DNA from 3 places in the Metasolibacillus sp. FSL H7-0170 genome. Region 3 is predicted to be linked to each of the others. Evidence: predicted binding sites of a transcription regulator. Region 3 holds the regulator's gene; each other region holds the start of a gene.
The links. Region 3 encodes LexA, which represses DNA repair genes until DNA is damaged. Its sites were predicted from a motif close to CGAACATATGTTCG; they were not measured.

Region 1 (10,299 bases), 860 kb from region 3:
TACATCGAACCAATGGACTTTAATTTTTATGTCAATGAAAGTGAGAAAATTATTATATTTTCTTTAAAAATTGATCATGCTAAAGATTTTGTCAAAACTTTCAATCAATTCAAAAATTTCAATATAGAGCCTTTCCATATAGATTTTGAATCAATTATAAAAAAAGTCCACTCTGTTACTGGTGCTTGGTTCTCTGACTTAACAACGCCTAATATGAATGCAGCAGCATACTATGGAGAAAATGTGAATAGGAGTCCAAACTTTGAACAATCCAAAGTGGATGGGAAATTATCGAGTATTCAATTTTACTTTCAAAGTGACGAAACAAATAAGGAACACAAAATTGCAATATCACGAAGATCTTGTATAGTATTAATGGATAAATTTCAAGATGAAGAGTTAGAATTAAGATTTGTAAATAAAATTTATACTACTTTTATTAAATAAAGCTACTTCCTATCTCACGAAGTAGCCCTAAAAGCTAAAATATCTTTTGCTGTGCGCGCTATTTCTATAAACTTGTTTGAAGAAATGATTACCCTATCATGAAGGATATCTATTCGGCCTAAACCCATTTTTAACTGAACCTGAAAATAAATGAGATTAGAAGTTTCGTCAATATTCTTCAAAAAGAATCCATAGTACGGATTCTTTTTTTTAAGGTTAATACTTAAAGAAAACTTAACATCTTTAATAGTATAATCATGTAAAATTGTTTCAATAATTGGAGAGATATGGTTATCTAGTATCTTTTGGGATTCTCTATAAGGGACAATTAAATCATTGATACTAAATACTACTTTATTAGTTGAGTTATCCTTGCTAATTTCAATAATCAACCCATTTTCTGTAGTGATTTGCTTTCTGCTTAAATTAAAATTAATATTTTTTTTAATTTTTGAACTCTCATTTACAACTTTATCTATATTACATAATTCAAAATCATTTGACACAAATTCAAATTGAAAATCCCACTGGTTTGAATTATTTATTAAAAAACTTTTTGCTCTATGTGTAAGCATATACAACTTTTCAGAATGATTTATTGTATACTGATATACAAATAAAATCCAGCCAATTATAATAGTACCATTTGCAAAAAAACCATTTTCTAAATAAAACATATTATATAGTAAAACAATTATTGCGATGCCCCAAAGAAGTGGTAAAAAAATATTCTTTTTACTCATTCTATCACCTCGCTTGTTCTCTTTATATTATTATATCTTAATACCCAGAAAGTTCAAGAATAAATAAGAGCATACATTCGCCTTTTTTGTAAAATACCTCAAAAAAGGAACGTTTGTTCTTTATATATTTTACAATTCTAATAATATTTTTAGTAGAATATGACTCAACAAAATATAAAAATAAAAAGAATAATTACAATTTATCGCCATTTCTCAAATCAGCAATGATTTTTTTTGCGTGAATGTCATCTCCTTTACGTATCACAACTTCTTTTAGTGCCTTCCTTATCTCCTCCATATCCATCACTCCATTCTCTATTCATTCAACCCTTTGTCAAGCGTACCATTAGAAATAAATAAATGGAATATGATGTAAAAAATAACTACAAGGTTTCGATAATCTTCTACAAAATTCGCGCATTTACCGCGAAAAACTGCCTACAAATTCGCCCGATGAGGTTAAAATTACTCGCTTCACATTTACGCCTCTTTTACACTTGAAAAGTGCAAAGAACATGTAGTTGCCATTTTCCAACGGCGTAACGACACTAATTTTTAAATAGGTACAGTTTGATCGTATTTGCCGAAAATGAAAAGCTGCTATTTTTTTTAATTGTTCAATGTCCATATTCAATTATCTACAGTATGATGAATTGGAATATCAATTACTCCATGTAAACAAGTCAAATAATATTTAAATTGAAGTGAAATTAGAATCAGAGAAGAAAGCTCCTAGTAATCAGCAACTTCACAAAAGCAAGAAGAATCAAGTTAAAAAAAATGACAAAAGGGACTCACCGTTTTTGGCGAGTCCCTCATTCAATATATTACTTAAATTCTGTGTAATTGTACCCTTCCATCAACTTCAGGACAGATTCCAATGAATACGTGTCATCATAGCCTTTGCTAATTTCAACGAGCTCGGTTAAGTTTACTTTATTATTTTTATCTAAAATTAAATTAGAAAAACCATATACAATAGTGAATTTCCTATTTAATTTGCCTTCTGCTCCTCCAGCAAATTCTTTAATGGAATATACACCTACAAGATTTCCATTACTATCACCCAAATTAGATTGCCAAGAGAAGCCCTCGTCTATTTTCTTTTCAAATTGTCTATAGAACATTCCTTCTAAATTTATTTCATATACACGTCCCCAAGAATACTGCTCAGAAGAATTTTTGTACTTCCTTTTGATTCCTTCAGAGAGCATTCTATTAATATCTTCAAAATTTGCGATTTCATCCGCACTCTGAGCATAATTAATTAGCCCTGTTACATCTACACCAAAAGAACCGTCACCTTCCAAAATAAAATCTGAGTCATTTAATTGCTCTATTGATTCAGGAGTTAGACTAACTTTAGCTTGCTCGCCATTTTTTAATTCACCGTCATTCTCTACAATAAAACTCAAAAATGAAAGTTCACTCTCAAACGTTTTATCTATATTTGAAACTACGCCTTTACCATTCGCCCCTTTAAAAGTAACAATAACATTCTTTTCTAAATCAGCAGCTGATATTTTAGTACCTTCTGGCAAACCTATAACTTCAAATACCTTTTCTGATTTTTCTTTCAAATGTTTTGTCATTTCTGGATCGACTGTTACAGTTACAGTAATTTTATCTCCATTGGACAAATTCTCTTTTTTATCTAAGTTAATTTCAAATGATTTGGATAAATCATTAACCTCAGCTATAGTTTCAGAAGAAAGGTCTTCTCTATTTACATTATTTACATCAATATCAAAAATATTTTTTACAATCGCTTCTTCATCAATTGTATATGACACTGTTCCTCTAGTATCTATACCATAATAATTTAACTCTATGTAATCGGTTAAATCCTCTTTGCTAGAACATGCTGATAAAATAAATAACAAGCTAATAAGACCTATAAAGCCAGCCCATGCTTTCATGTTAAAAAAATTCTTTCTTCTCAATTTGACACTTCCTTATGCATTATGATAGTACTAATTATATTTAAAATAATTCCAAATTTCAATATATGATTATCCAAAATTGGATAATGATATGATAAACAAGAATATTAATACATGTACAAGAATATTTGTAACATAAAGAAATTTACCTCTTCAGTAGTTAATGAAATTGAGTCGGAGTTAGAGGCAGAGAAAAAGCCCAGCAATCATTAGCCTTACAAGAGCAAAAAAAGTCAAATTAAAAATGCGAAAATGACAAAAAGGACTCACCGTTTTTGGCGAGTCCCCTTTTTCTCAAAATTTAATCAGAAGTCGTGATAATATCAATAAATTTCTTCGTTTTCTCTATACCCAAATGTGTTCCACCGAAATTTACACATCTGAAAAAGCTTATTTACTTATAAAACAAAGATATGTGTAAAGAAGATTTATTGCAGGAAAATCATTGTCTATTTGTTTCAATGTAATTAATCTCTGTGCAGCATGTGTTGTAAGATTCAAATATTTCACAGTACTATTATATCGTCCTTCATTTATTAATTGTTCGTAAATAGCTTTAATACCTGCTCTTTCTCTACTGCTAGGTATGTTATTTATAAATTTTTCTTTGATATTTTCTTCTCTATTTATTAAAGTATAATTTGCATGTAATTTTTCATGTAAATGTTCTCCTAACCTTTCAACAATATCATTTACTACTAATTCAACAAATGTTCTCAAGGCAGAAATAAAAACCGTTTCATATCTTCCTGATTTATATAAACTATTTAATTCATCTTTAAACTTAATAATATCTTCTTTAACATTTTGTTCAATTTTCATTAAAGGGTGGATTACTGGCTCTATTTCATTGACAAATTTGGTTTGCTTTGATGGAGGGAATTTACTTTCTCCAATATACTCCGCATTTATTATTTTCCCACTTATTTTATCTTTGATTTTTAATTTGAACTTAATGGAACAAGGTTTATTGAAAGTCACTTGTTGTTTTTTCATATCAAGACTTCTACAATCTTCAGGTAAGACGGAGAATTCGATTGGGGCTATTTTTTTCCCATTTTCACAATCCCGAAAAACGAATAACTCATCAAAAGAATATTCTCTTCCAACTATAAATTCTTGTATTACTTGTTTGATAGTAGGATCTGGCCTGTCTTCAACAGTTATAAATATTTCATCTCCATTTGAGTAAATAACTTGCCATTCACTAACTTGATTAGTTAATATTTCAGGCTTATCTTCCCCATTTTGTTTAATAGACACAATTTCATGTCCATTATTATACAAATCTATAGGGCCACCAACGAAAATTTGGCGACTATATATCTTCGGTCTGCTATTTTCTTCAGCAGTTAAAACCTCTCTTAACTTTATTTGTACTTTACTAGAAAAGAAGTCTAAAAAATTTTGAAATAATTTTCTGTTTGTAGATTCAGTCATTTGTGTTCTATCAGCATTAAAAGATATGATACCTGGTGATCTTAAAATTAATTCAATTTTTCCTGTTTGTTGTCTAAAAACATATGAAGTTTGTTTAGCTACATTAATATTTGGATTATACATTGTATAATTATCAAATAAGCTGTTATTTATATAGATAAGTGGAATTATCCTATTTTCTTGCGTATCATGGAATAATTTTGATACTACATTATTTTTATCCAACCCTCTTAAATTGTAAATATTTATATTCAAACTCAGTGATAATTCATCATTATCAAGTAATTGATTATATTTTCCATCTACATAGATTTTATATTCATTATTATTTCTAATCAACTTTATATAATACTTTTTTGTATTATTGGAAAAATCATACATTTTTTCCGAATCAAACTTTGCTACTGCCCATTTCGCTTCTTCTAATTTGGGATTTGAAAAATTATTTTTAAAATTATTTCCCCATGATTTATTAATTATTATTTCAAAATCTGGGTCTTCAATTACATGGCACAACTTCAAATATTCAGATATATCATCAAGTCTTTCTTTAAATAATTGAAAAGTTTCATCATGTAAATCAGAAATACAAATTTCAGTTCCTTTCAGGTTTGGGTCTTCGTAAGGAATTGAATCTATAGGTATATCTAAATGAAATAAATTTTTTTGACTTGATATCTTTTTCATATCTAACTTAAAACATGATTGAATTCCATTTTTGTATGTAGAAACATTTATTTTATTGCCAAATTTAAATGCTGAAAAAAAACCAAGACCTTTTTCTCCCGAGATTAATCGACCATCTATTTCTTGGCCAAATACTTTGTTACTATCACTTACTGTAAGAAGTGTTTCTATCTCTGCATTATTCATTCCTTTTCCATCATCAGTAATCACGATTTCTTTTGGTGATACATTAATAATAATACTATTAGCCCTTGCTTCATAAGCATTTTTTATTAACTCAATAATTGCAAATTTTGTTCCAGGGATATTGTGAGATATCTCTTCTATAATTTTTCCTGATACCGATAATTTAGCCATATCTACTATTACTCCTTTCTAAATATAAGTATTGTTTCTTTATTCATCGAATTTACTGAGCCTTTGTTTTTTACATTCGATACCTTTAAGGGCATCTTTTTAGATAAAATATTTCTTGTGAAAATTTTTTCTTCTTTTAATCCCAATTGTATAAATATTTCTTTTGTAATTTCATCTAACGGTTGAACAATATCATCTACTCTCCTATTTCCAACAGTAAAGAGCATGTATCCTCCAGTTGCCAAGACTCTCACCAATTGTTCTATAACCCTATAATAATCTGAAACAAATTTAATAACTTTGCCTTGTTTACTTTCACTTAAACGATTCACATATTTTATCGCAGATGTAATATTTGGAAATTCAATATCACTAGATTGACCTCCTAAACTTACACGATCAATTTTCGAATAATTCGATAATAATGAATCATCACATTGTAAATCTTTTAGTTCAATCCATTTTAAAAATAATATTGACGCTTGCCCATATGTTACTGTAGTTGAATTGTCACCATACGGGGGGGATGTACATATAATATCGATAGAATTATCCTCTAAATCTCTTAATATTTGTGCAGAGTCTCCAGAGAAGATCTTAATATTTGGCGTATCATCTGTTATTAACAACTTTTGATTTTTTATCATCACTTTTATAAAAGATTCAATGCAGTTATTTTTAATAGCTACTATGTCTTCTTCGGATTTTATATGCAATTTAAAAGTACTTGTTCGATCGTTACTATGTGTATAAATAACTTCTGAGAGACATACCCAAAGGAATTTTCTGATCCATTTATCTTCTTCATCTACAATAATTTTTCTAATTTTACTTAAAGAATCTTTTATATCCTGCCTAAACCATTTATCAATATTCGGGAATTGATGTAATTCATATACCAAATTTGGTGATAATAATTTCTTAATAACTCGTTCGCTCATGTCCATCAAATTATTTTCTTGATACTTATGCATTTTTACTTCTCCCAGTAAAACTGCGTATGGGTTAATGTCTATCCCAAAGACTTGTAAATTTAGATTATAACCTTCAATCAGACTTGTGCCCGAACCCATAAAAGGATCTAGCAAAGTTCGGAAATTTTTATTATTGTGTACTAATAAAGATAACAGCTCATATTGCATTGGAGCCACCATAGTTGCAGGATACTTCCCGAGCTTGTGTATCCCTTCTTTTTTTACACCGTCAAAATCCCAAAAAGCCTCATCGTATTGATTTAGTAATTCTGCGATTTTCATCATTATTCTCCTTTCATCAAAATTAAGCCTCACAAATCATTAGTCCGATTATTCAGAATAGAACATTAGACCTATTATTTTTAATAATAACATGTATTTGTTTATTAAGCTGTAATTTATGTTAAAAATAACAATATATTTATTTTGTTATAATTTAGATTCTTCTACCATCGTTTAAAACAAAATTAGCTTCGAATTTAATTCCCAATACTTGTGCAATTTGATTTAATTCTTTCTCATTAAAGTTATCTCGCTTTAATTTCTTTGAAAGATTAGGTTGGGACGTTCCCATTTTTTCAGCTAGCTCAGAAAGTGTCATATCTTTTTCTACAATAAGCATTTTAATTTTCTTTGCCATCCCCATAATGCCACCCCTCTCCTTTTCATTATAATATATGAATTCATAACTTAAAATATATATTTAATAACCAAAAAGTTATAAATAGTTCAACTTTTAATTTCAGTTATATATTATCATTAATAAGTTGTAAAGAATGATATAAAGATATTTTTATAAAACTCCAAAAACATTATCACATTGAAATTAGTAAGATAATTACATTTAGTGTCCTTACCAAACTCTTATTCTGTTTACTCAAGAACAAATTTTAAATTTGCAAATCTACATAATGTTACTCTATCAAAAACAAGTTCTTTATAGACAATATTTAATAAAATTCAGTTTAACTAAAAATACGTGTATTTACGGATATTGGGTATAAATCTTTTAATTGAAAAGAATTTCATTTTTTATTTTAATCCTGTAAATTGACTAACTTGCTAATATCACCACTAATTACCACTACTAAAAAAGAACATTCGTACGTATAATAAAGACAAACAAACGTTCTCTATAAGTTAGGAGTGCTGCTAAATGGACTACAATTCAATGCCCCACCGCCCAATTATTTGCATAGATATGAAATCGTTTTATGCTAGCTGTATGGCCATGCTGCATGGACTTGATATTATGACCATGCCCATTGCAGTCGTAGCCAATTTCAATCAGCCTGGTAGCGTTGTCCTGGCTGCCTCTCCGATGATGAAGGAAAGGTTTCATATTAAAACTGGCAATAGACGTTATGAAATACCTAATCACCCTGAAATTCGACTTTTCGAACCAAAAATGAGTTTTTTCATTGAAATGTCCATGATGATTACAAAACTGATCGCCAATTATGTACCACTGGATTGTATTCATGTATACAGTGTTGATGAGAGCTTTGTTGATTTAACGGGTACTGAGAAATTATGGGGTGCGCCAGAAGAAACAGCAAAAGAAATTCAAAGGGCTATTATGGATCAATTTTCTATTCCAAGTGCTGTAGGTATGGGGCCAAATATGCTCATTTCGAAATTAGCGCTGGATTTAGAGTCTAAAAAAACAGGTTTCGCCAAATGGAGTTATGAGGATATTCCAACAAAGCTATGGCCATTAAAGCCTTTGTCGAAAATGTGGGGCATTGGAAAGCAGATAGAAATTCGATTAAATGCGATGGGTATACACACAGTAGGTGGATTAGCAAACGCTGATTTAAAAGAATTAGAGAAAGAATTTGGCATCATCGGCAACCAACTTTACCACCATGCCTGGGGAATCGATTTATCGACAATTGGTGAGCCAATATTAAGCAAAGGACAAATTAGTTTTGGTCAGGGACAAATGCTGATGCGAGATTACCCTACCCGCAAGGAAATTTCAGTTGTACTGTTGGAAATGTGCGAGGATGTCATGCGCCGTACAAGAAATGCCGGATTTGTCGGTCGAACAATTAGCTTAGGTGTATCTTATAGCAAACAAGCAATGACAAAGGGCTTCTACCGTTCAAAAACCATTTCAACTCCTACCAATGAAACGATGGTACTGTATAGAACGTGCCTTGAACTACTTGATGAGCATTTTGCTGGTGAACCAGCTCGCCAGTTATCCGTACGAATTACAAACTTAGAGCGGGAACGTAGTATTCAACTCGATTTATTTGATGAACATAAATTAAAACGCCAACTATTAGGTCCTACAATGGATGCAATTCGCGCGAAATATGGCGCTACTTCCATTATGAGAGCTGCTTCATTTACTCCCTCTGGCACAGCTATTAAACGGAATAGCTTGCTTGGCGGTCATTTAGCATAGGAGTGATTTTTTTGATACGTGATCGAGGAAATATAAAGTGGACATCGATGATGTTACCCGAGCACCTAGCGTTCATTAAACAATTAAAGCAAGAAGAAAAACAGCAGCCTAAAGAGCTTGCTGAATGGGAATTAGAAGAATTACAGCAAACAATAGACCAGGCTTATGCACTTCAGGTAAATGTTGAATTGCTTCTATGGAATAATGAGCAATTTGAACAGCCTATCGGCACTATAAAAAGCATTAACACAAAAATTTTGATTCTTGAAACATCAACTAGTGTAAAAAAGATACCACTCCAAAACATCCAGTCTGCTCGATTAGTAGATGATTTTTATGATTAACTTTGAACAGCGTAATCTTTTGCATAAGCTTTTATTACTAGACCTTGCCATTAAATCTTTACAGCATGACCATAAACATGTAGAGCAATGTAAAATGAAATCCGTTTTCTTACCTACAATAGATGCACTATTAAAACAATTAAGCAAGGAATATTTTCAACTTAAATATCAATTAGCGCGACAAAATATTAAATTTATTTCATGGCAATCCATTAATGAGCACTTCGTTGATGTACAAATCGCTACCGCTGGCAATGATCAAGTTTTGCAATATGCAAATCAAGCTTTAAAAGCACAAGTTGAACAACTAATTATACAGCACTTAGAGCAATAAAATGGACAGGTACTCAATGCGAAGTACCTGTTTTTCATTTAAAATGAGCTACTGTAAAGAAATAATAAAGTTCTTTAATTTAAAAAGCTAAAACAAGCATAACCCCGTTCTAAAAATTATAACAATAAAATCGTTTAAAAATCTAAATCATCTTCAACAATCGCCCACTGTTGAAAAATAAAGTATGAGGAAGGGCCTTATTAACAGATTCGAAGTATGATAATTCTCTTTCAACTATCACTCGTTCGTAAAAAATCGTTTAAATATGCTAAATTCTCCTGTAAAAAAGCTTGATGCTTTTCGATACCTCTTCTTTTACACCAACCAATTGAATTAAAAGCATCGGTAAAGCGATAAAACGGTAAAACCTCTTGTAAGTCAATAAGTGGACGAATGGACTCATAGCCCTTTTGATACGCTTCCCTTGTCCCTGGATATTTCATGAAAATATCACGATTAATTTTTGTAAAGTCCATTTCGACTGCGCCAATTCGGACACTTTCAAAATCAATAATACCAACTACTTGGTTTTCGTGAACTAAGATATTACCTGGGCGAAAATCCATATGTATAAAACTAGGTCCGTCAGGAGATGGAAGTAGGTTTAGTTGATG
Region 2 (10,299 bases), 520 kb from region 3:
TTAATCATCTTAAAGTAACGTTGTATAATATTACATATGTTATGCAAGGGGGATAATAGATGGCGAATAATATGCCGTATCGTTATGCATTTTTTGTAATAGGTATATGCCTATTCATTTTTTCACCATTAATCATTTTTTTAATACCAAGAATGATTCCAATGACATTTTACTTTGTGAAGTATACTTGGGTGTACTATGTTCCAACAGAAGCATATACGGTGTTCGCTGTTGGGATAGCTATTTTAATTATTTGCTGTGCTTTTTTATTTTTTGGCAAAATGAAAAAATGGGCAATAATTAGTAGCAGTATTTTATTTTTAACATCGATTGTTATTTTCTACGGAAGCTCTAGATGCTATATTGCAATGGATGATAACGGCTTTACATACAGGGGCCTTTTTGAGCAACAAAAACAATATGTAGGCTGGGAAAATGTGACACAAATAGAGCGTATAGAAGTACCGGCTGGTAAGGGTGGGAACGCGACATATATTGTTTCGCTGGATAACGGTGATGCTTTAACCTTCAAAGAAACAGCACATGTGCAGGAATATCGTAGTAAAATGCGGGGCAAATACGGTAAATATAATATTCCTGTCATTTATACGAATTAGGGGAGGAGGCGTTCCAAACTTCATGTAGCTGTCAGCGCTTGGAACGCTCTCGGTGGTGCTTTTTGAAAGATTTTGTGTATTAAAAGAGTAAGGGGATTCCTTGAAAATAGGAGAAACATGGGGTTTAGCGGATGTTCTTTTTGAGAAAAGTTAAATTTTCGTTTCTTGCGCTTAGAAGTAAATCCTGCTAAAATTAGTGTTTTTCATTTTCAGAAAACCCCCTTCGCTATTTTATTGAGCAAATATTTCGCCGAAACACCATCGCAAATGTTCCGCAAGCCAGCTACTGCACGCCTTATGAAACGCTCTTTAGTTTCTTACTTGCCCATTACCGTAAATCCAGTATTTTGTTGATGTTAAGGCAGCTAACCCCATTGGACCACGCGCATGTAGCTTTTGTGTGGAAATGCCTACTTCAGCACCGTAACCAAATTCAAAACCATCTGTAAAGCGAGTAGAAGCATTATGGTAAACAGCAGCAGCATCCACCATTGTTAAAAATAAATCCGCATGCTGTTGGGTCGTCGTAATAATCGCTTCTGAATGCCTCGTACTATATTTCTGAATATGCCGGATAGCCTCTTGCACAGAATCAACGGTTTTCACACTTAATGCGAGACTTAAAAATTCCTCAGCAAAATGCGCCTCATCAGCGAGAATGGCACTTCCTACGAATTGACAAATCGTTTCATCCCCATAGATTGAAATTTCTAATGATTGTAGAAAATTAAATAGCTCCTTACCGTATTTGATTAAAAAACTACGATGAATGACTAAGCTTTCCACAGTATTGCAGACGGAAGGACGCTGCGTTTTCGCATTTTTAATAATATTACATACCATATCGAACGGGGCACTATCATCAATATAAATATGGCAGTTGCCTGCACCTGTCTCTAGCACAGGTACGCTTGCTTCACGCACAACAGTATCGATTAAACCTTTGCCACCGCGCGGAATAAGAACGTCTAAAAACTCACTTAAATGAAAGAGTTCTTTTGCTGTTTCTCGGCTTGTGTCTTCAACTAAGAGCACAGCATCTAATGGGAAATTTGCATGATGCAATGCTTTATGAATAGATGCAATAAGTGCGATATTTGAATTTTGAGCAGAGGAGCTACCTCTTAATATAGCAGCATTACTTGTTTTTAATGCTAGTGTTGCTGCATCAACAGTAACATTTGGACGTGCCTCATAAATCATACCAATAACACCAAGTGGCACACGTCTTTTAACAATATGCAATCCATTTTCTTTTTGAATATTTTCAAGTTCCTCGCCAATTGGGTCGGGTAACTCAATTAATAATTGAATCGCCTCGCTCATTGCTTGGATACGTCCTTCATTCAGCATAATGCGGTCGAGTGTTGCAGCAGATAGTCCATTTTTTGCTCCAAGCTGTAAATCCAACTGATTTGCTTCTACAATTGTCGCTGTATCCATTTGCAACTGCTCTGCAATACAGGCAAGGGCCTTATTTTTTTCAGCAGTTGTTTTCATATTCATGATGATGCTTGCACTTTTTGCTCGTTGTCCCTTTTCCCTTACTTCGTTAGCCATCTATTTAAACCTCCTTCATTTGAACCCAATAATCACGATGAATTACTTCTGTTGCTTGTTTGAATAATTCAGTCGTGCGCTTTCCCATTGCTTGCTCGAGCTCCTCCTTGGAATATTTTATTTCACCACGTCCGATACAATGATGCTGGTAAAACACTTCAACGACATCACCTCGTTTAAAATGACCTTCCAATGCGTAAACACCTGCTGGTAATAAGCTTTTGCCTCCAGTCGTCAAAGCTTTGACAGCCCCTTCATCAATGAATATTTTTCCTGTAACTGTAGATAATCGAAGCCATTGTCTACGGCTTGATAAAGTGGAGGGTTCCTCGCTAGAAATATACGTACCATCCCCATTGCCAGCTAAAACTTCCAGTAATTTTTTTGCTCCTGTTCCTTTTCCGATAAAAACATTAATGCCTGCTTCAAGAGCACAGCGCGCAGCTAATAGCTTTGACTCCATCCCCCCTGTGCCGACTTTGGAGCTGCTGCCCGATGTGTTAGCAAGTAGCTCATCCGATATAACAGTTAAAAAATCTAAGCGTTTGGCATTAGGATTTTTTGTGGGATTCACTGTATATAGCCCATTGATATCCGTCAAAATAATTAGTTGGTCTGCATGAACAAGCCCTGCTACTAATGCAGAGAGCATATCATTGTCTCCAAATGTCAGCTCGGCAACAGATATTGTATCGTTCTCATTAATAATCGGAATTACAGAGCGTTCTAGTAGCTCAGAAAATGTGGCAGAGGCATTTTTGTAACGTTCTTTTTCGCTAAAATCTGTACGAGTCAGCAAGACCTGTGCTGAAATAATATTGTATTTGATAAATGCCTCATTGTAGAGCTGAATTAGTAGGCTTTGTCCAACAGCCGCCGCTGCCTGTCTGCCTTTCATCGTGACGGGACGTGTTGGATAGCCGAGCTTGCGGAAACCAGCAGCGACAGCGCCAGATGAAACGAGTAACACCTCGTGCCCTGAAAGCTTCAACTGTACGAGAGCTTCGATATGGTCATTAAATTTTTCAAAATCAATTTCTCCTTTATTATTTGTTAAAGAGCTACTGCCAATTTTTACGACAATCCGTTTTCGTTCCATATTTCTCCTCCCAGTAGATGCAATGAAAAAAAGCCCATTTCCTCCTAATTGATATAGGACGAAAGGGACTTCCGTGGTACCACCTAAATTGAATGCATACAATGCATTCCACTTATCTCATAACGCTGAGTGAGCGCTTAGTTTGGCTAAGGGCAAGTTGAAGGAGGTTGGGCGGCTTGTACTATGCGAATTTTTCAGCCAAAGCATTCGCTCTCTGTTATAGTCAGTGACCGCTTACTAGTCTTCAATAAGCTAAATATATTTTACATAGCATGCACGATGAAGTGTATTTTGTCAATTATAATTTCGAATATTCCGATAATAAAAATGGCGAAAAATACTATTATTAAACGCTAAAATGCATAAATATAATGTTTTGTGTATAAAAAATTTGATTTTCTCCTTATTTTATAATAAAAATATGCTATTTTTGTTTTTGATAGATTGATTCCGAATGACTATATTTAAGCCACCTAGGAATAAGCAGCTTGTGCACAATGCAAAAGGAATCTTCAATGAACTTTGAACAATGCTACGAACAGTATAAACCGTTAATTCAAAAGGCGTTATATCGTTGCCGCGTTTATGGCAATTTTGATGAATATCGACATATAGCGATGATTGCTTTATGGGAGGCGACGCAAACATATGACGAAAATAAAGGAACCTTCGAAACATATGCCTATTTTATGATGCGCTATCAAATTATTGCTGAGATGCGCAAGCAAAACAATCATCGAAATCGCAACATGCTAGTTGGTGATGAAGCTTTGCAAGTTTTTATAGATGATGGACGAAATGCCATTGTGATTGAAACACCAGCACTCGCAATATTGTGGGAAGAGTTAACGACAGATGAGCGCTATATTTTGACTAGCTATTATGTCCTGCAAAATAGTGACAAAGAAATTGCGCAAGCTTTGCAACTCAAAGTGGAAACGTTGAAAAAAAGAAGACAGCGCCTATTAAAGCGCTTGAACAAACAGCTTACTGAGTGCGGTAACATGCTGTTGTAAAAAAGATAAAATCTCTTTCATCTAAATTCAAAATAATACCACTAAACTCAATATTTCTTACTTTGCCAAACAAGCTAGCACCCTTTGACTTAATAAAACAAAAACGAAAAGGGCTGTCCAAAAAGCCGTGCATAGCCGGCGTTTTGGACAGTAGCAATGATGTTTCGCAAAATGTTGATTCCTATAAACATAGAACACCTCTTTTAAAAATGGAATGAACATTTGCTTTAGCAGCGTACTCCTTCAGTAAAAGGGAAGCGATGAAAACATTGATTTCAATGCGGTGTCAAAACAAAATAGACTTTTCGCACAACTCCTTTCTGAATTTACAAATTTTCATATAAATGCTGAATAAAATGTGTGCGCTCTTCGGGGGATTGCTGAAAATTATTAATGAGCAATGCTCCAAGCGTAAAATCGTCATCATTGATTAAAAACTGCATATTCACAGGCTGTTCTTGCTCGTTAATTGTACATTGACCTTTAAATTCTACAACAGCCTGCTCACGCTGAGTTTTAAAATAGACCCATTTGCTTTCATCACAATAATGATTAAACACATCCTCGATTGTTGTTGTATTCGTTTCACTTAATGATATTTGCTTTATTTCATCTATGTATTGATTATCTGTAATATCATCCTTTGGTCCATAAAAATAAATGAAAATACCGATAATACAAAGCGGCACTAGCCAAAAAATCGTACGTTTTCCAAACCCCATAAGTCCCCTCCTCATTTACACTAGTAGCATTATAGCATTTGATGATACAGTTGGAACAGTGAAATTGTATACTAAAAGAAAATATAGAGAGAGGAAGACACCAATGAATCAACTAAAAATTATAAAGTTAAATGAGCAAAATTTACAAACTGAAGGTTGCTATTGCTTGCGAAGTGATAAGTGAGCTGCAGGTTATCAGCATAAAAATGAATGGTTACAGCAGCAATTTCAGCAAGGCTTGCGATATATTAAAGCAATAGAAGGGGAAAAGCAGGCAGGCTTTATCTGATTTACAAACATATGTACGTTTAATATACTAGTTATATAGAAAGGGGCGATGTATAAAGTGAGAGCGCTGCTCATTGCCGAAAAGCCATCGCTAATGCGAGATATTGAAAAAGTTTATAAGCGCATGCAATTGCCATATACAATTGACTTTGCTTCATTTATAGGACATGTTGTGGAGCTAAAGGAGCCACACGAATATAAAAAGGAATGGAAAAAATGGGATTTAGCAGTGCTACCGATGATGCCGGAGCGCTATGAATTTCGTGTAAAAAAAACTGCCTATAAAGTGTATAGGGAGCTAGAGCAAAAGCTAAAAACAGGGCACTATGATTTTATTATAAATGCGTGTGATGCGGGGATGGAAGGGGAAAACATCTTTTATTCCTTTTATAAAAAAGTGGGCTGCAGGCTACCCGTAAAGCGCTTTTGGACATCACAAACAACGGATAATGCAATACATAAAGCATTGACCCATTTGCTAGATGAAAATGATTACCTCATTCGCAATCTGCGCAATGCTGCCATGTATCGCATGATATTTGACTGGCTAATTGGCTTAAACTTAACGCGTGTTGCTACGGTAAAAGGTGGGCGTACGATTAAAGTTGGTCGTGTAATGACGCCAACCCTCGCCATTGTAGTCAAACGTGAGCTTGAAATAAAACAATTCCAGCCAGAGCCATATGCGCAAATTGAATTACAGCTACCAGAAATGACGGCGCTATGGTTTGACCCAGTCCAAAACACAAATAAAATACAATCTGGCGAAGTGAAGGCCATTGCTGCACGTATTACAGAAACAGCGATTGTCAAAGAGCTGAAAACTGAGCGCAAAGCATTGCCTGCCCCACCATTGCATTCATTGCTGGAACTGCAAAAGGAAGCGAATAAATTTTATGGCTTTACATCTGCAAACACATTAAAAATTGCTCAAAGCTTGTATGAAAAAAAGTTAATTACTTATCCACGTACCGAATCTAAGCATTTACCGACAGCATTTGCTGAAAATATTACAGCACATATTAAAGCGCTTTGTTCATTAGAAGAATACCAAGCTATTGCAGGGGAAATTATGCGTAATCACTCGAATATAGCTCGTGTCACCTCCTCTAAACGCTACGTAGATGATAAAAAATTAACGGACCATCATGCTATTACAGTAACGGATGTAGCTGTAGGGCGCAAAAAGCTAACTGAGGCGGAATGGAAAGTGTACCATCTTATTTGTAAACGTCTTTTAGCTATCTTTTTACCAGCCTATCAATTCGATAAAACGACTATTATTTTACAATCTGGTGGGGAGCTTTTTAAGCAAACAGGTAATCGTATTGTAGAAAAAGGCTACACAGTATTATATGAAACATTTCGTAGAAAGGGGGAACTTCCTCTCCCTTTATTAAAGGTAGACGATATATTACCAATTAAGGAGTTAAATATTTTATCTAAAATGACTGAACCGCCATCACGTTACACAGATAGTACATTGCTTGATGCGATGTTCCATGCAGGGCGCTTTATAGAGGATGCAGAACTGCAAAAAATTTTAAAGGACGCAGAAGGTATTGGTACATCGGCAACACGTGCAGAAATTATAGAAAAATTGATAACGATTGGTATGCTAGAACGACAAGGGAAATCATTAGCTGCTACTAATTTTGGAATCGATGTTATTGCTAGCTTAGGCAATCATGATGTCGTTTCTCCAATTTTAACAGCAATTTGGAGCAAAAAGCTAAAGGACATTGTCGATGGTCAATTAAATGCATCTGCATTTTATAAGGAAATGCTTGCCTTTGTAGAAGAAACAACAGCGCGTATGAAAGCGTTGGAAATGCAAGTGGCTGAAAAGGAGATTGTCGTTGTCGGGAGCTGCCCATTATGTCGTAATGCAGTAGTAGAAGGGTTCCGAGCATATACATGTCAAAACAAAGCATGTAAATTTGCTATTAGCAAAGTATTAATGAAAGGTAAAGTAACAGCAATTGATGCGAAGAAGTTACTTTCTGGCAAAGAAACTCGTGAAATCCGCTTTACATGGAAAAGCGGTAAAAAAGGTAAAGCTCGCCTGAAGTTACAAGGGGAGAAGTTGGAGTTTGTTTTTTAGGATTTACCATAGTAATCAGGGCTATCGGAAAAGATAATTTCTTTTCTGATAGCCCTTCATGCTATATTCAAAATTTCCTACAAGTATATTTTATGATAGTTACAATTAAAAAGACTGTCACTTTCCAGTAGCTGAATAAGCTGGGACTTTTAAGTTGTTGATAAGCAATCATTTCATATGCGAAAAAGAGAGGATGCCATACTATTTTTCCTAAATTCCTAGTTAAAATTAGATATAGCAATTTTATCTTTAGAAACTTTAGTAATCTGGTAAGATTTCTATTGTTTTTTAGGGAATATGCGTATACAATAATGCTCTGTAAAGTAATTTGTGAATACTTGTCTGAATTGTTTTTCAACTAGGAAATTCGCACTTTTTCGCATGAAAAACCATATAATAAGTGCAAATGTTTTGAAAAATGTTCATCTTTTATAAAAAAACGTCAAACTTATTACAAATTGTCTTGACGTATTTGTAATAAGTTTGTACACTGTGTAAAATCAAATGTTTTTTGGGGAAGTACAATAATATTATAAGGTAAGGATTTGGTAAAATGATTGTATGTAAATTTGGTGGAACTTCTGTTGCGAATGCGCAGCAAATTAAAAAAGTTGCGAATATTGTAAAAGCTAATCCAGCAAGAAAAATTATTGCAGTATCTGCTCCAGGAAAGCGCACGAATGATGATATTAAAGTAACGGATTTATTAATTGAACTTGCAAACAGTGCATTGCAAGGTGGAGATACTGAGTTAAAATTAAACATAGTAATTGAACGTTATGCTGATATTGCAGCAGAGCTAGGATTAGATGATACGATTATCCAAATCATCACAGATGACTTGCGCGAACGTCTGGAAGCAGACAAGTCACAACAGGCATTATTTATGGATAACATAAAGGCCAGTGGTGAGGATAATAATGCAAAGCTTATCGCAGCTTATTTTAATTCAATCGGAATGCCCGCCAAGTACGTGAGTCCAAAAGGGGGCTTAGTTGTGAACGATTTACCAGAGCGAACTTTTGCTTTGCCTGAAACATATGAGAATCTAAGCAAGCTTGCGAATGTCGAGGAAATCATTGTGTTCCCGGGCTTCTTTGGTTATACAAAGACGGGCGTGCTGCGTACGTTTGACCGCGGTGGCTCAGATATAACAGGTTCGATTCTAGCCTCCGCAGTTAATGCAGAACTTTATGAAAACTTTACTGACGTTGACTGCGTCTTTTCAGCAAATCCGAAAGTGGTGAATTGTCCAGTGGAAATCAAGGAAATCACATATCGTGAAATGCGTGAACTTTCCTATGCGGGGTTCTCAGTATTTCATGATGAAGCGTTAATGCCTGTATATAAACAAGGGATTCCAGTAAATATTAAAAACACAAATAATCCTGCTGCATCTGGTACACGTATTGTACCAAAGCGCCCGGCAACAGGTAGCCCTGTTACAGGTATTGCGACGGATAGCGGATTTTCTATTTTATATGTATCGAAATATTTAATGAATCGTGAAGTAGGCTTCGGTAGACGTTTACTGCAAATTATCGAGGAAGAAAATATTTCATATGAGCATACACCATCTGGACTAGATGATATTTCAGTTATTATGCGTTCCCATCAATTGAACGATGAGATTGAGGCGCGTATTATGAAGCGGGTGAAAGAGGAATTACAAGCGGAGGACGTGCATTTCCGTCATGATTTCTCAATGGTTGTAATCGTAGGTGAAGGTATGCGAAATAACACGGGCTTAGCAGCGCGCGCAGCGACGGCTATTTCAAATACAGGCGCTAATATTGAAATGATTAATCAAGGTTCTTCAGAAGTAAGTCTTGTATTTGGCGTACTAAGCCAATATGAGAATCAAATTTTAAAGGCGCTTTATGAGGAGTTTTTTGCTCATACAACTGTGTAAAAGTAAAGCTACTGTAATTATTAGAGAAAATCTAATTTTACAGTAGCTTTTTATTGAGCGAAACCAATTAATTGTTATGATATATTAATTGTACAACGCCAGATGAAAATGTTCTTGTGTTAACAAGCTTTAAATTTATTTTTTCTGTAACATTTGTGAATAATGGCTTACCTTCCCCTAAAACAACAGGATGAATGGATAATCGAAATTCATCTATAAGCCCTAAATCAATGAATGTTGTAATGAGACTTGCTCCACCATAGAGCCAAATATTTTTGCCAGTTTTCTTTTTTAATGCCTGCATTTCCTCGGCAATATTTTCTTGAATAAAAACAGCTTTGCTATGGTCTTGTTGTTTCGTTTTTGAAAAAACGTATTTTTCTTTACTATGAACAAGTGCCCAAAATTGCTTCTCTTCATCATCATTTGTATCAGGCGTATAGTGTCCCCACAAATCATAGCTTTTTCTACCATACAAAATTGTGTCGATATTGCTTAAAAAGTGTAAGAACTCCATATCGGAATCCATAATACACCAATCTATTTCTCCATTTTTTCCTTCAATGAAGCCATCTAATGTGATTGCTAAATCTAAAATAATTTTTCTTTCATTGTTTTGCATGACCTTTCTCCTTTCGTTTTGCAGTGAAGGGTTTGATTTTACCATTGTGAAGCGAAAGAAACAATTTAGTAAACTGAGCTTTCCTGCATACAATTTGTCGGTTTTTGCGTAAAATAGAACACGGGGGTGGGTGAATGGAGCGCATTTTACGCGTAATTCGACTTGTTTTTCGCAATATTTATACGTACCGAGTAGATTATATTCGGGTCTTTTTAGGGATTCGGCTATTTCAATTACTCATTGCATTGCCGTCGATTTCACTGCTGTTGACTGCAACATTGCATCTTTTAAATATAGATAGTATTACAGAGGAAAACATTATCCAGCTATTTGCTCATCCATTATTTTTATTAGTCATA
Region 3 (10,299 bases):
TGCGCAACAAAACATTGGCAGAAGGGCTAAACGATTTAATTCAAGAATTACAGCAAAAGGTGTACTTTCATATAGATTATAAATTAGAAGAAATTGAGCTTACAAAAGCAGAGGAAGACCATCTATTCCGCATTGCACAGGAGGCACTTTCCAACACATTGCGCCATGCGAAAGCAACGGAAGTCGAGCTATTATTTGTAGCAAGAGATGATTATGCGATTTTACGTATTCAAGATAACGGTATTGGCTTTGATAACCAATCCGGTAAAAGTACCTCATATGGCTTAAATAATATTGCAGAGCGCGCAGTTGAAATTGGCTGCCTATATAAAATTGTTTCCGTTCCAAATGAAGGGACAATTGTCGAAGTAAAAGTTCCGAGAAAGAAAGGTGAACAGCTTGATTAAAGTATTACTTGTAGATGACCATGAAATGGTGCGTATCGGTGTAGCAGCCTATTTATCTGCGCAGCCTGATATCGAAGTTATTGGCGAGGCAGAAAACGGCTTAGATGCAATCGAAAAAGCATTATCTTTACGACCCGACTTAATTTTAATGGATAATGTAATGCCTGTTATGACAGGCGCAGAAGCAACAGAAAAAATTTTACAACAATGGCCTGCTGCCAAGGTCATGATGGTAACAAGTTTTTTAGACGATGACAAAGTATATCCTGCCCTTGAAGCAGGCGCTGTAAGCTATATTTTGAAAACATCAAATGCCAAGCAAATCGCAGACGCTATTCGCAAAACGATAAATGGCGAAACGGTTTTAGAACCTGAAGTGACGACAAAAATGATTTCAAGAATGCGCGGTGGCACTGCTATCCCATTACATGAAAGCTTAACTGAGCGCGAAATGGAAGTCCTTCTTTTAATGGCACAAGGCAAGGCAAACCAAGAAATCGCAGATGAACTTTTTATCGCATTAAAAACAGTGAAAACACATGTTAGCAATATTTTAAGTAAACTCGACGTACAAGACCGTACACAAGCAGTCGTTTACGCCTTCCAAAATGGGCTAGCAAAATAAGAAGACTGCATTTATATAATTTATAAACTAACTAAATAGAACCCCCGAACTATCACGAATCACTAAAAAGTTAGCGTTTCATTAGATGGTTCGGGGTTTTTTGTGTGGCTATCTAATCCTTACCATAGCTACTTACTCAATTTAAAGTTGAAAAGAAGTAGCTGTAAATTTAGTACTCTCAACAATTTATAAAATGTAGCTATTTATAGTGATTATCTCAACAAAATAGAAAGAAGGTGTCTAAAAAGCAATGCAATCGCATGCTTTCAGACACCTTCTTTTATGCAAAGCTTATAGTGCTTTTACTTTATTGACTACATTCTCAACTGTGAAGCCGAATTTTTCGATTACTAGGTCACCAGGTGCTGATGCGCCGAATGTGTCGATACCTAATACATCACCGTCTAGGCCAACATATTTATACCAGCTTTGTGTAGCTCCCATTTCAATTGCCAAACGCTTTGTAACAGCCCTTGGTAATACAGTTTCTCTATATGCTGCATCCTGTTGATCAAATGCAAATGTTGATGGCATTGATACAACTGATACGTCAATACCATCAGCAAGTAAAGCTTTTTGCGCATCCACTGCTAAAGCAACCTCAGAGCCTGCAGCAATTAAAATTGCATCTGGCGTTGCTTTTGTTGCTGATGAAATTACATAACCACCACGAGCTACACCTTCAGCTGCTAACTCCGCTGTTGTGTCTAACACTGGTAAGTTTTGACGTGATAATACTAAAGCAGTTGGTGTACTCGGTGATAATATTGCTTGCTTCCATGCCTCTGCCGACTCATTTGCATCTGCTGGACGAATCACATTTAAGTTTGGCATTGCGCGTAATGATGCTAAATGTTCAATTGGCTCATGTGTTGGACCATCTTCACCAACAGCAATTGAATCATGTGTAAAGACGTATGTTACGGGTAAGCCCATTAATGCAGATAGACGCACCGCCGGACGAACATAGTCGGAGAAGACGAAGAATGTCGCACCGAATACATTTAACCCACCGTGTAATGCCATACCATTTAATGCTGCACCCATTGCAAACTCGCGTACGCCAAACCAAATATTGCGACCTGCATAGTTTTCTGCTGAGAAATCGCCTGCGCCTTTAATTGTCGTTTTATTTGAGCTTGCTAAGTCAGCACTACCTCCGAAGAATGATGGTAATTTTTTCGCTAAAGCGTTAATTACATCACCTGAAGATGAGCGTGTTGCGACAGACTTACCTGCTTCATATACTGGTACTTCCGCTGCAAAGTCTGCTGGTAAATCGCCTTCCATAGCATTTTCAAATTCCGCAGCTAACTCTGGATATGCAGTTCGGTAAGCCTCGAATTGTTCGTTCCAAGCATTTTCCGCTGCAACACCTTGACGTTCTGCTGCTTCTTTAAATGTTTCATATACTTCTTGTGGGATGCTGAATGGCTCGTGCTCCCAACCGTAATGCGTTTTTGTTAATACTACCTCATCTGCTCCAAGAGGTGCACCATGCGAATCTGATTTACCTGATTTATTCGGTGAACCATAGCCGATGACAGTTTTCACTTCGATTAATGTTGGCTTGCCTTTTAGTTGCTTCGCCTCTTCGATTTTAGCACTTAAATCCGCTACATCGTTCCCATCATCAACGCGTAAATAGTTCCAACCATATGATTCAAAGCGCTTTTGAACGTTTTCAGAGAATGACATGCCTAGCTCGCCATCTAGTGAAATATCATTACTGTCGTAAAGCACAATTAATTTTTCTAATTGCAGATGACCTGCTAATGAAATTGCTTCTGCAGCTACACCTTCCATTAAATCGCCATCACCACATAGAGCATATGTGTAATGATCTACAATTTTATGCCCATCTTTATTATATTTAGCCGCAAGATGCGCCTCAGCCATCGCCATACCGACAGTCATGGCGATACCTTGTCCAAGAGGTCCTGTTGTTGCTTCAACACCAGCAGTATGACCGTACTCTGGGTGACCAGGCGTTAATGAATCCCATTGACGGAAGTTTTTAATTTCTTCCATTGGTAAATCATAGCCTCCTAAATGTAATAAGCTATAAAGTAGCATAGAGCCATGACCAGCAGATAACACAAAACGATCACGGTTATACCAATTTGGATTTTGTGGGTTATGGCGTAAATGCTTTGTCCATAGCGTATAAGCCATTGGAGCTGCCCCCATTGGTAAACCAGGGTGGCCAGAATTTGCTTTTTCAATTGCATCAATTGACAATGTACGGATTGCATTAATTGCAAGTTGATCCGGAGTTTGAGTCATTTTTGACATCCTTTCTCGTGCTATATAGTCTACCTTTATAGTGTAGTCAAGAATGTTAAAGAAAACAATGGTTAGCAGGTGTTTTCTTTGAAATTCCACATACTAAATGCTAAATGTGTCACATTGTATAAAATTGTGTAAATTTAGTTTAGAAAGCCCTTCTGTCTTTTTATATCTTTTAGTTTTTCTGGCGTTACATCATTGCCTTCCGGATCTACTATTTTCACATGCTCAATCGTATCGCGCATCGTTGCGCGGAATGTGTCTAAGTATTCTTTACGAAGTGCTGTACGTTCTTTCGCTTCCGCCTCTGTCAGCGTACCTTCCTTCGCTTTTTTTGCTAGTGCATTAATTCGAGCTAATTTTTGTTTGGATAACATATTTTTCTCACCTTTCTAAAACTCCATAATACAAAGGTATGAGAAAAAAACGTAAAGCGCAAGTGATTTATCTTGTACTTTACGTTTTGAATAGACTGCTTACATACTACTCTCTTTTTGATATTCTACAAAGCGGCGGTGAACTGTTGCTTTGCTAATATTGAATCCTAAGCCTCTTAATGTAGTGGCAATTTCTTCAAAGGTAAAGCCCTTCGCCCGCAACTTTAAAATTTCTTCGATAGGCACGTCAATTCGCTCGCGCCCCTCTGGATTGCCACGGTTTTTCAAATTGTATTCTGGACGATATCCGTTATTTACTGCGCGTCGCATTCCGCGTCGTATTTTAGCATTGTGCAGCTTGCGCTGATACTCCTCTACTATTGCTAAAATTTCTAAAAGCATTGTATCCATCTCATTTAATGCTAGTGGACCAGCATCATTTAAAGATATGACCGAGATACCCTGCTTTTGTAAAAGATGTAACACTGCTACGCGTGCATTGCCTCGTCCTAATCGTGTTTCATCTTGGACGAACAAAGTTGTCATATTATTTTCCTTCATATAATCTAACATATCTAACAAGCCATCTCTTTCCACATCGAAGCCGCTCTGTTGGTCCTCAAATATTTCAACTATATGAAAATGCAAGCTGCTTGCATATGCTTTTAGCTCTTCTTTTTGCCTTGCAAGAGATGTATATTGGGTTGATTTCTCGGTGCTTACCCTCACATATATGACCGCAGTTTGTGTAACCATTAATTGTTATTCGCCACTTCACGCGAATGGCTATCCTCTGTCATTTGCTTGGCAATAATAGAGCGTTTTTCAATTGGCACTAGCAACTGTTGTCCAATCACTATTTTTTCGTCAGAAAGGTAATTTGATTTTTTCACAAAGCCAATCCATTGCTCCGTTGACATTTTACCTCGGTACTGTTCGGCTAAAGACCAAAGCGTATCCCCATGTTCAATGATTATTTCTTCATATTGTTCAATATCCTCATCAGTAATAACTAACACTGAAATGACAAATACCGTAAATGCTACAAAAACTGCAATATAACTATTTTTTTTCAACCAATTCATAGTAACGCCTCCTGAAATAGAATGTTCGTTCGGAATGTATGTTCTCATATTAAAACGAACAAACGTTTTTGTCAACAATTATTTTCGAACTAATGTTTGCATTTATTTTTCTCTTTTGTTATACTGAAAATAAGAAAATTTGTTCTATCAATTACGCCTCGGCGTAATTACATTCAGTTTTTTGAAGCGCCTTCAAACTCGTTTTAAAAATCTGTGATTATCGTCGGAGGCTTATCTTTGTTTAGCGAGCAACTTTACATATGCTGAACAAGGTCCAATATAGCGTCCCTCCCATCATCTATGAATGGTGAGAGTAGTTTACTAAAACAAGATAAAAGAGGTGAATGAGTTGACAAAAGTATCAAAACGCCAAGAAGCAATTTTAGCTTTTATTAAAGAAGAAGTTAAAACAAAAGGTTATCCACCGTCAGTTCGTGAAATCGGTGAAGCGGTTGGTTTAGCATCTAGTTCTACTGTACATGGCCATTTAGCTCGTTTAGAAAGCAAGGGACTTATTCGTCGAGACCCAACAAAGCCACGCGCTATTGAAATTTTAGACAACAATAATGATAGTGAGATAGAACAACAAGGTGTTATCCATGTTCCTTTGATTGGCAAAGTAACGGCAGGACTTCCTATTTCAGCCATCGAGAATATCGAGGAATACTTTCCTCTTCCAAACTCATATGGCACTTCTGAGGATCAGCTATTTATGTTAGAAATTATGGGAGAATCAATGATTGAAGCTGGAATTTTAGATGGAGACTATGTAATTGTTAAGCAAAAATCAACTGCAAACAATGGTGAAATTGTCGTTGCGATGACAGAAGATGATGAGGCAACAGTAAAGCGTTTTTATAAAGAAAAAACACATTTTCGTTTACAGCCTGAAAACTCTTCAATGGACCCTATTTTAGTAAATCAAGTAACGATTTTAGGGCAGGTTGTCGGTCTATATCGTAAAATACAATAATACAAAAACTGAGCACCGGATTTTTGGGACAGCTCAGTTTTTTACTTTGAATATACTATTCATTTTTTAAAAGCTAGCATGATTTTCACATCATTAATTGTGGAGAAAAACGAGGAATATTATTGGAAATTTTCGTGATGTCCTATGAGGTTCATTCATATGTAAAAGCATGCTAGCGGGGTATTAGTGCTATTTTACATCCGCTTTGAAAAATTGTGAATGTTTATAAATGACGTATAATTTTCGTAAAAAGCCGTATTTTGATGATTTCCAGCGTTGTTTGCAACAAAATTATGCTTTTTATATAAGAAATCTCAGAAAATTGCCTGCCTATAAATACCTGTTATTTGACACTTCATCTATTTTTCTTTTGTTTCATACGTGTAACTAAAAAACCGCCTTTAAACGACTTCGGCTCATATGACATAATAAAGGCATTTGGCTCAAATCGCTCGACAATTTGAAACAGTTCGTGCTCACGATTACGCTTCGTTAAAATTTCATATTTATAGCGCTCACTATCGCGTCCTTCGCCCTTGTAAATTGTAACTGCAAAACCTTCATTCCTTAAAAACTCCACTAGTTCATTGTTTTTATTTTGCGTATTAATCGCAGCAAAAACATAGCCTACTGCTAATTTCCGCTCAATCATCGTACCTAAAAAAATACCTAGCCCAAAGCCAACTGCATAAACAACCATCGCTAATACGCTCTGAGTTCCACTGAATACGAGGGACAAACCAAACACATAAATCAGTACTTCAACCATACCTATAATTGATGCTAAAACCGTAATATTTTTTACTAAAAAGATTGTACGAAGCGTTAATAAAGGCACATAAATAAGTTGTAAAATAATAATTAATAAAATATTATTCATACGCAGGACCTTTCATAATCTTTTATAATGGTATTTTTCTGCTATCGTATAACTATATAATAGTACTCGATTATCAAGTTATTATTTCACGTTTAATCAATTACGCCTTGACGTAATTGTGTCCAGATTCTTTCAAGCTATTTGGTGGAAGTTAACCTGAAACCGTCACGTCCTGTGACAACGGTTAACTGATTTGCATCATGCAAGCCTCCCTTCAAAATCTGTGACATCCGGATGTTGGTCACTCAGTCATTATCGCAAGATGCGATGTTCTTAGACTGAGTTCCTCTTTATCAGCAAGTGTTTGAAAACCCGCTGAAATCGGTCTAATGCTTGCATTTATTTTGCCACCTATAGAGATGGAAGACTTCTGCTTAAAGAGGTTAAATGGATTGGATCGAGTAATTTTTCAGCTTCGTCCACACTTAATAAACCTTTTTCAACAACAATCTGTTTTACCGTTGTTTTTTTGCTTTGCGCTTCCGCTACTATTTCATTAGCAATTTCGTAACTAAATTGTTTTGAAATTGCGACCGATAGAGCGTAGGTGCTTTCCGCGCGAAGCTGATTAATTTCTTTTTTCACTTGAACTCCTGCTACACACTTCTCTCGAAACACTGGAATGCTTGCTATTAACAATGAAAATTGCTCAAACAGATTTTTCATAATAATGGCTTCCCAAATATTCAATTCAAGCTCGCCTCTATCTGCCGCAAATGTAATTGCCTGATCTTTGCCATAAATATCAAAGCAAACTTGCATCATCATTTCAGGAATACATGGATTGATTTTTCCAGGCATAATAGATGAACCCGATTGAACTGCTGGAAGCTCAATTTCACCTAATCCCGCTATTGGTCCCGAAGAGAGTATTCTAAAATCACTTGCCATTTTGGAAAGTCCTGTACATAACCCCTTTAAGCAGCTAGAAATTCTAACATACTCGTCCGCGTGCTGTAGACCATCAAAATAATTTTCTACTTTTCGCACTGTCAGCCCTGTTACATCATATAAATTTCGATACATCCCCTCGACATAGTCTGTCGAAGCACCTAAGCCCGTACCTACTGCTGTTGCCCCAATAACAAGCTGTAAGCAACCTTCCTGTAACCTCTTCAACTCATTTATTTGTCTGGCAATAAATGAACGGTATGCGCTAAATTGCTGACCAAATGTAATCGGCAATGCGTCTTGTAAACACGTTCTGGAAACTTTAACGAGCAGTTGAAATTCATCTTCCTTGTGCTGAAGGGTTTTCTCAAACTGCGTTAAACAGTTAATTAAATCCTGCATATAAAAAAAGCATGCTAGCTTCATCGCACTTGGTAGCACATCATTTGTAGATTGAGACATATTGACATGTTCATTTGGATGCACATGCGTATAGCCCTTATTTCCTGTTATAATTTCATTAGCGCGATTGGCGAGCACTTCGTTGACATTCATATTAATTGAAAGACCCCCGCCACCTTGATAAATATCTACTGGAAATTGATTTTTAAACTTTCCATCAATCATTTCATCCGCCGCAGTAATAATCGCATCTTTAAGAGAAGCAGCGAGCTCTCCAACTTCGAAATTGGAAAGCGCCGCTGCTTTTTTAATGTATGCTAATGATTTCATTAAATAAGGATAACCTTCGATTGTTTTTCCTGAAATAGGAAAATTAATTATTGACCGCATCGTTTGAATACCGTAATATACATCAGAGCTAAGCTTCATTTCACCTAGGAAATCTTTTTCTATTCTCATCTCGTATCCCGTTCCTTCGTTTCATTAGTCACTGTTATTCAAATTCAATTACTGCACGACCTACGTTGATACAGCAAGCATCATGGAATGAATCGAATGCCTTATTAATATCCTCCAATTTAATACGTTCTAATATGAGCTCATCCAACTTGAATTTGCCGTCTAAATAAAGCTGTGCAATCATTGGGAAATCACGGAACGGCTGTGTATCGCCATAGAAGCTCCCTTTTAAAACCTTCCCAACACGGTGGAATCCGCCAGCTGGTAAGCTTAATTTTTGCTCTGGGTTAAATGCACCAACAACAACGATTGTGCCACCTTTACGTGTAATTTCCCAAGCGCTTTCCGTACAAATTGTATGACCTGAGCAATCAATTGCATAATGTACACCTACGCCGTTTGTAATCTCTTTAATAATTTCCTTTAAATCTTCCGTTCTAGAGTTTACTGTATGTGTTGCACCGAATTTCTTCGCGATTTCTAGGTTTGCATCCTTAACATCAATTGCAATGATTTTCGCTGCACCGGCAATTGCTGCACCTTGAATTGCGTTTACACCTACACCGCCGATACCGAAAATAGCTACTGTTGAACCAGGCTTTACACCTGCCGCATTTACTGCAGCACCGTAACCTGTTGCCACCCCACAGCCAATTAACGACGCTTGTGCTAATGGCATTTCATCTGGAATTTTTACACATGACATTTCAGGAACAACCGCATATTCAGCAAATGTTGATAGCAATGAATTGTGGTATACTCTATCGCCATCAATGCTGAGGCGAGATGTACCGTCTAATAAAGTACCATCAAACATTGGACCGAAAGCTGATTCACATAAATGAACTTTACCTGTCACGCAAAATTCACAAGTACCACAATATGGAACCCAGCTCAATGCTACTTTATCGCCCACTTTAACATTCGTTACGTTTGAGCCTACTTTTACAACAATGCCTGCACCTTCATGCCCTAAAATTGTTGGTGTTGGCGTCGTTTTATCGCCTAATGCATTTAAGTCACTGTGGCATACGCCTGTAGCAGCAATTTTGACAAGCACCTCGTTATGTCTTGGCTCTGCTAATTCCACATTTAAAATTGATAGTGGTTTGTTGATTTCTGTCATTACAGCAGCTTTCATTTTCATAAATAATTCCCCTTATTTTATCAGATTAATAAGCAAACCAAATTGCTCGTTGTTTTGTAAACGCAGCTAAAGAATGGATGGCGTACTCTCTACCCCAGCCACTTTGCTTCACCCCACCGAATGGGCTTGCAAAATCGTAGCAGCCATAACGATTCACAAAGACCATGCCTGCATCTAATTGATTTGCTACGCGATGAGCACGTGACGTATCTCCCGTCCATAAACCAGCAGCTAAGCCGTAAATTGTATCGTTAGCCATTTCGATAACCTCTTCCTCTGTTTCGAATGGAATGACACAAAGCACTGGACCAAAAATTTCTTCCTGCGCAATTTTCATATCATTTGTCACATCAGCAAAAATAGTTGGTTTTACAAAATAGCCGTTAGCATTTGTACCTGTTACATCGCGCTCACCACCTGCAACGATACGTGCTCCTTGCTCCTTACCGCTTTTAATGTAAGCTAAAATGGATTCCATATGCTCTTTTGATACTTGTGCTCCTTGGTCGCTTTCCGGGTCAAATGGGTCTCCACATTTGTAATTTTCCGCCATCTCAGCGATTTTCTTCACCACTATATCGTAAATTGATTTTTGAACGAATAAACGAGTTGGAGATGAGCATTTTTCTGCCTTATGTGTGAATAAACCAATAAACGAACGGTCGATTGCAGCATCTAAATCCTTTACATCATCAAAAATAATATTTGGCGATTTACCACCAAGCTCTAGCGTTACTGGCTTTAAATTGCTATCTGCAGAATCA

Region 1: MHH70_RS01675 (UV damage repair protein UvrX) is a predicted target of LexA. The motif match lies at 7,711-7,724, and genes of this name have one in related genera.
Region 2: MHH70_RS03260 (type IA DNA topoisomerase) is a predicted target of LexA. The motif match lies at 5,308-5,321, and genes of this name have one in related genera.

Annotation. Positions count from the first base shown of each region.
Region 1 is NZ_CP151964.1:361,178-371,476, reverse strand. Features, by position in the region: gene MHH70_RS01705 (hypothetical protein) at 1-447, shown strand, start outside; gene MHH70_RS01700 (hypothetical protein) at 462-1,190, opposite strand; gene MHH70_RS01695 (hypothetical protein) at 2,018-3,133, opposite strand; gene MHH70_RS01690 (ATP-binding protein) at 3,524-5,617, opposite strand; gene MHH70_RS01685 (modification methylase) at 5,626-6,873, opposite strand; gene MHH70_RS01680 (helix-turn-helix transcriptional regulator) at 7,028-7,231, opposite strand; gene MHH70_RS01675 (UV damage repair protein UvrX) at 7,748-9,007, shown strand; gene MHH70_RS01670 (YolD-like family protein) at 9,019-9,351, shown strand; gene MHH70_RS01665 (aconitate hydratase) at 9,344-9,685, shown strand; gene MHH70_RS01660 (aminoglycoside phosphotransferase family protein) at 9,916-10,299, opposite strand, start outside.
Region 2 is NZ_CP151964.1:699,200-709,498, reverse strand. Features, by position in the region: gene MHH70_RS03285 (hypothetical protein) at 60-617, shown strand; gene MHH70_RS03280 (glutamate-5-semialdehyde dehydrogenase) at 927-2,177, opposite strand; gene proB (glutamate 5-kinase) at 2,182-3,276, opposite strand; gene MHH70_RS03270 (sigma-70 family RNA polymerase sigma factor) at 3,792-4,292, shown strand; gene MHH70_RS03265 (hypothetical protein) at 4,619-5,014, opposite strand; gene MHH70_RS03260 (type IA DNA topoisomerase) at 5,352-7,406, shown strand; gene MHH70_RS03255 (aspartate kinase) at 7,960-9,318, shown strand; gene MHH70_RS03250 (dihydrofolate reductase family protein) at 9,386-9,940, opposite strand; gene MHH70_RS03245 (glycerophosphoryl diester phosphodiesterase membrane domain-containing protein) at 10,075-10,299, shown strand, end outside.
Region 3 is NZ_CP151964.1:1,218,053-1,228,351, forward strand. Features, by position in the region: gene MHH70_RS05845 (sensor histidine kinase) at 1-407, shown strand, start outside; gene MHH70_RS05850 (response regulator transcription factor) at 400-1,032, shown strand; gene tkt (transketolase) at 1,324-3,318, opposite strand; gene MHH70_RS05860 (DUF896 domain-containing protein) at 3,462-3,698, opposite strand; gene MHH70_RS05865 (recombinase family protein) at 3,798-4,454, opposite strand; gene MHH70_RS05870 (LysM peptidoglycan-binding domain-containing protein) at 4,454-4,783, opposite strand; gene lexA (transcriptional repressor LexA) at 5,133-5,756, shown strand; gene MHH70_RS05880 (DUF2179 domain-containing protein) at 6,112-6,636, opposite strand; gene MHH70_RS05885 (aspartate ammonia-lyase) at 6,988-8,388, opposite strand; gene MHH70_RS05890 (Zn-dependent alcohol dehydrogenase) at 8,423-9,535, opposite strand; gene MHH70_RS05895 (aldehyde dehydrogenase family protein) at 9,561-10,299, opposite strand, start outside.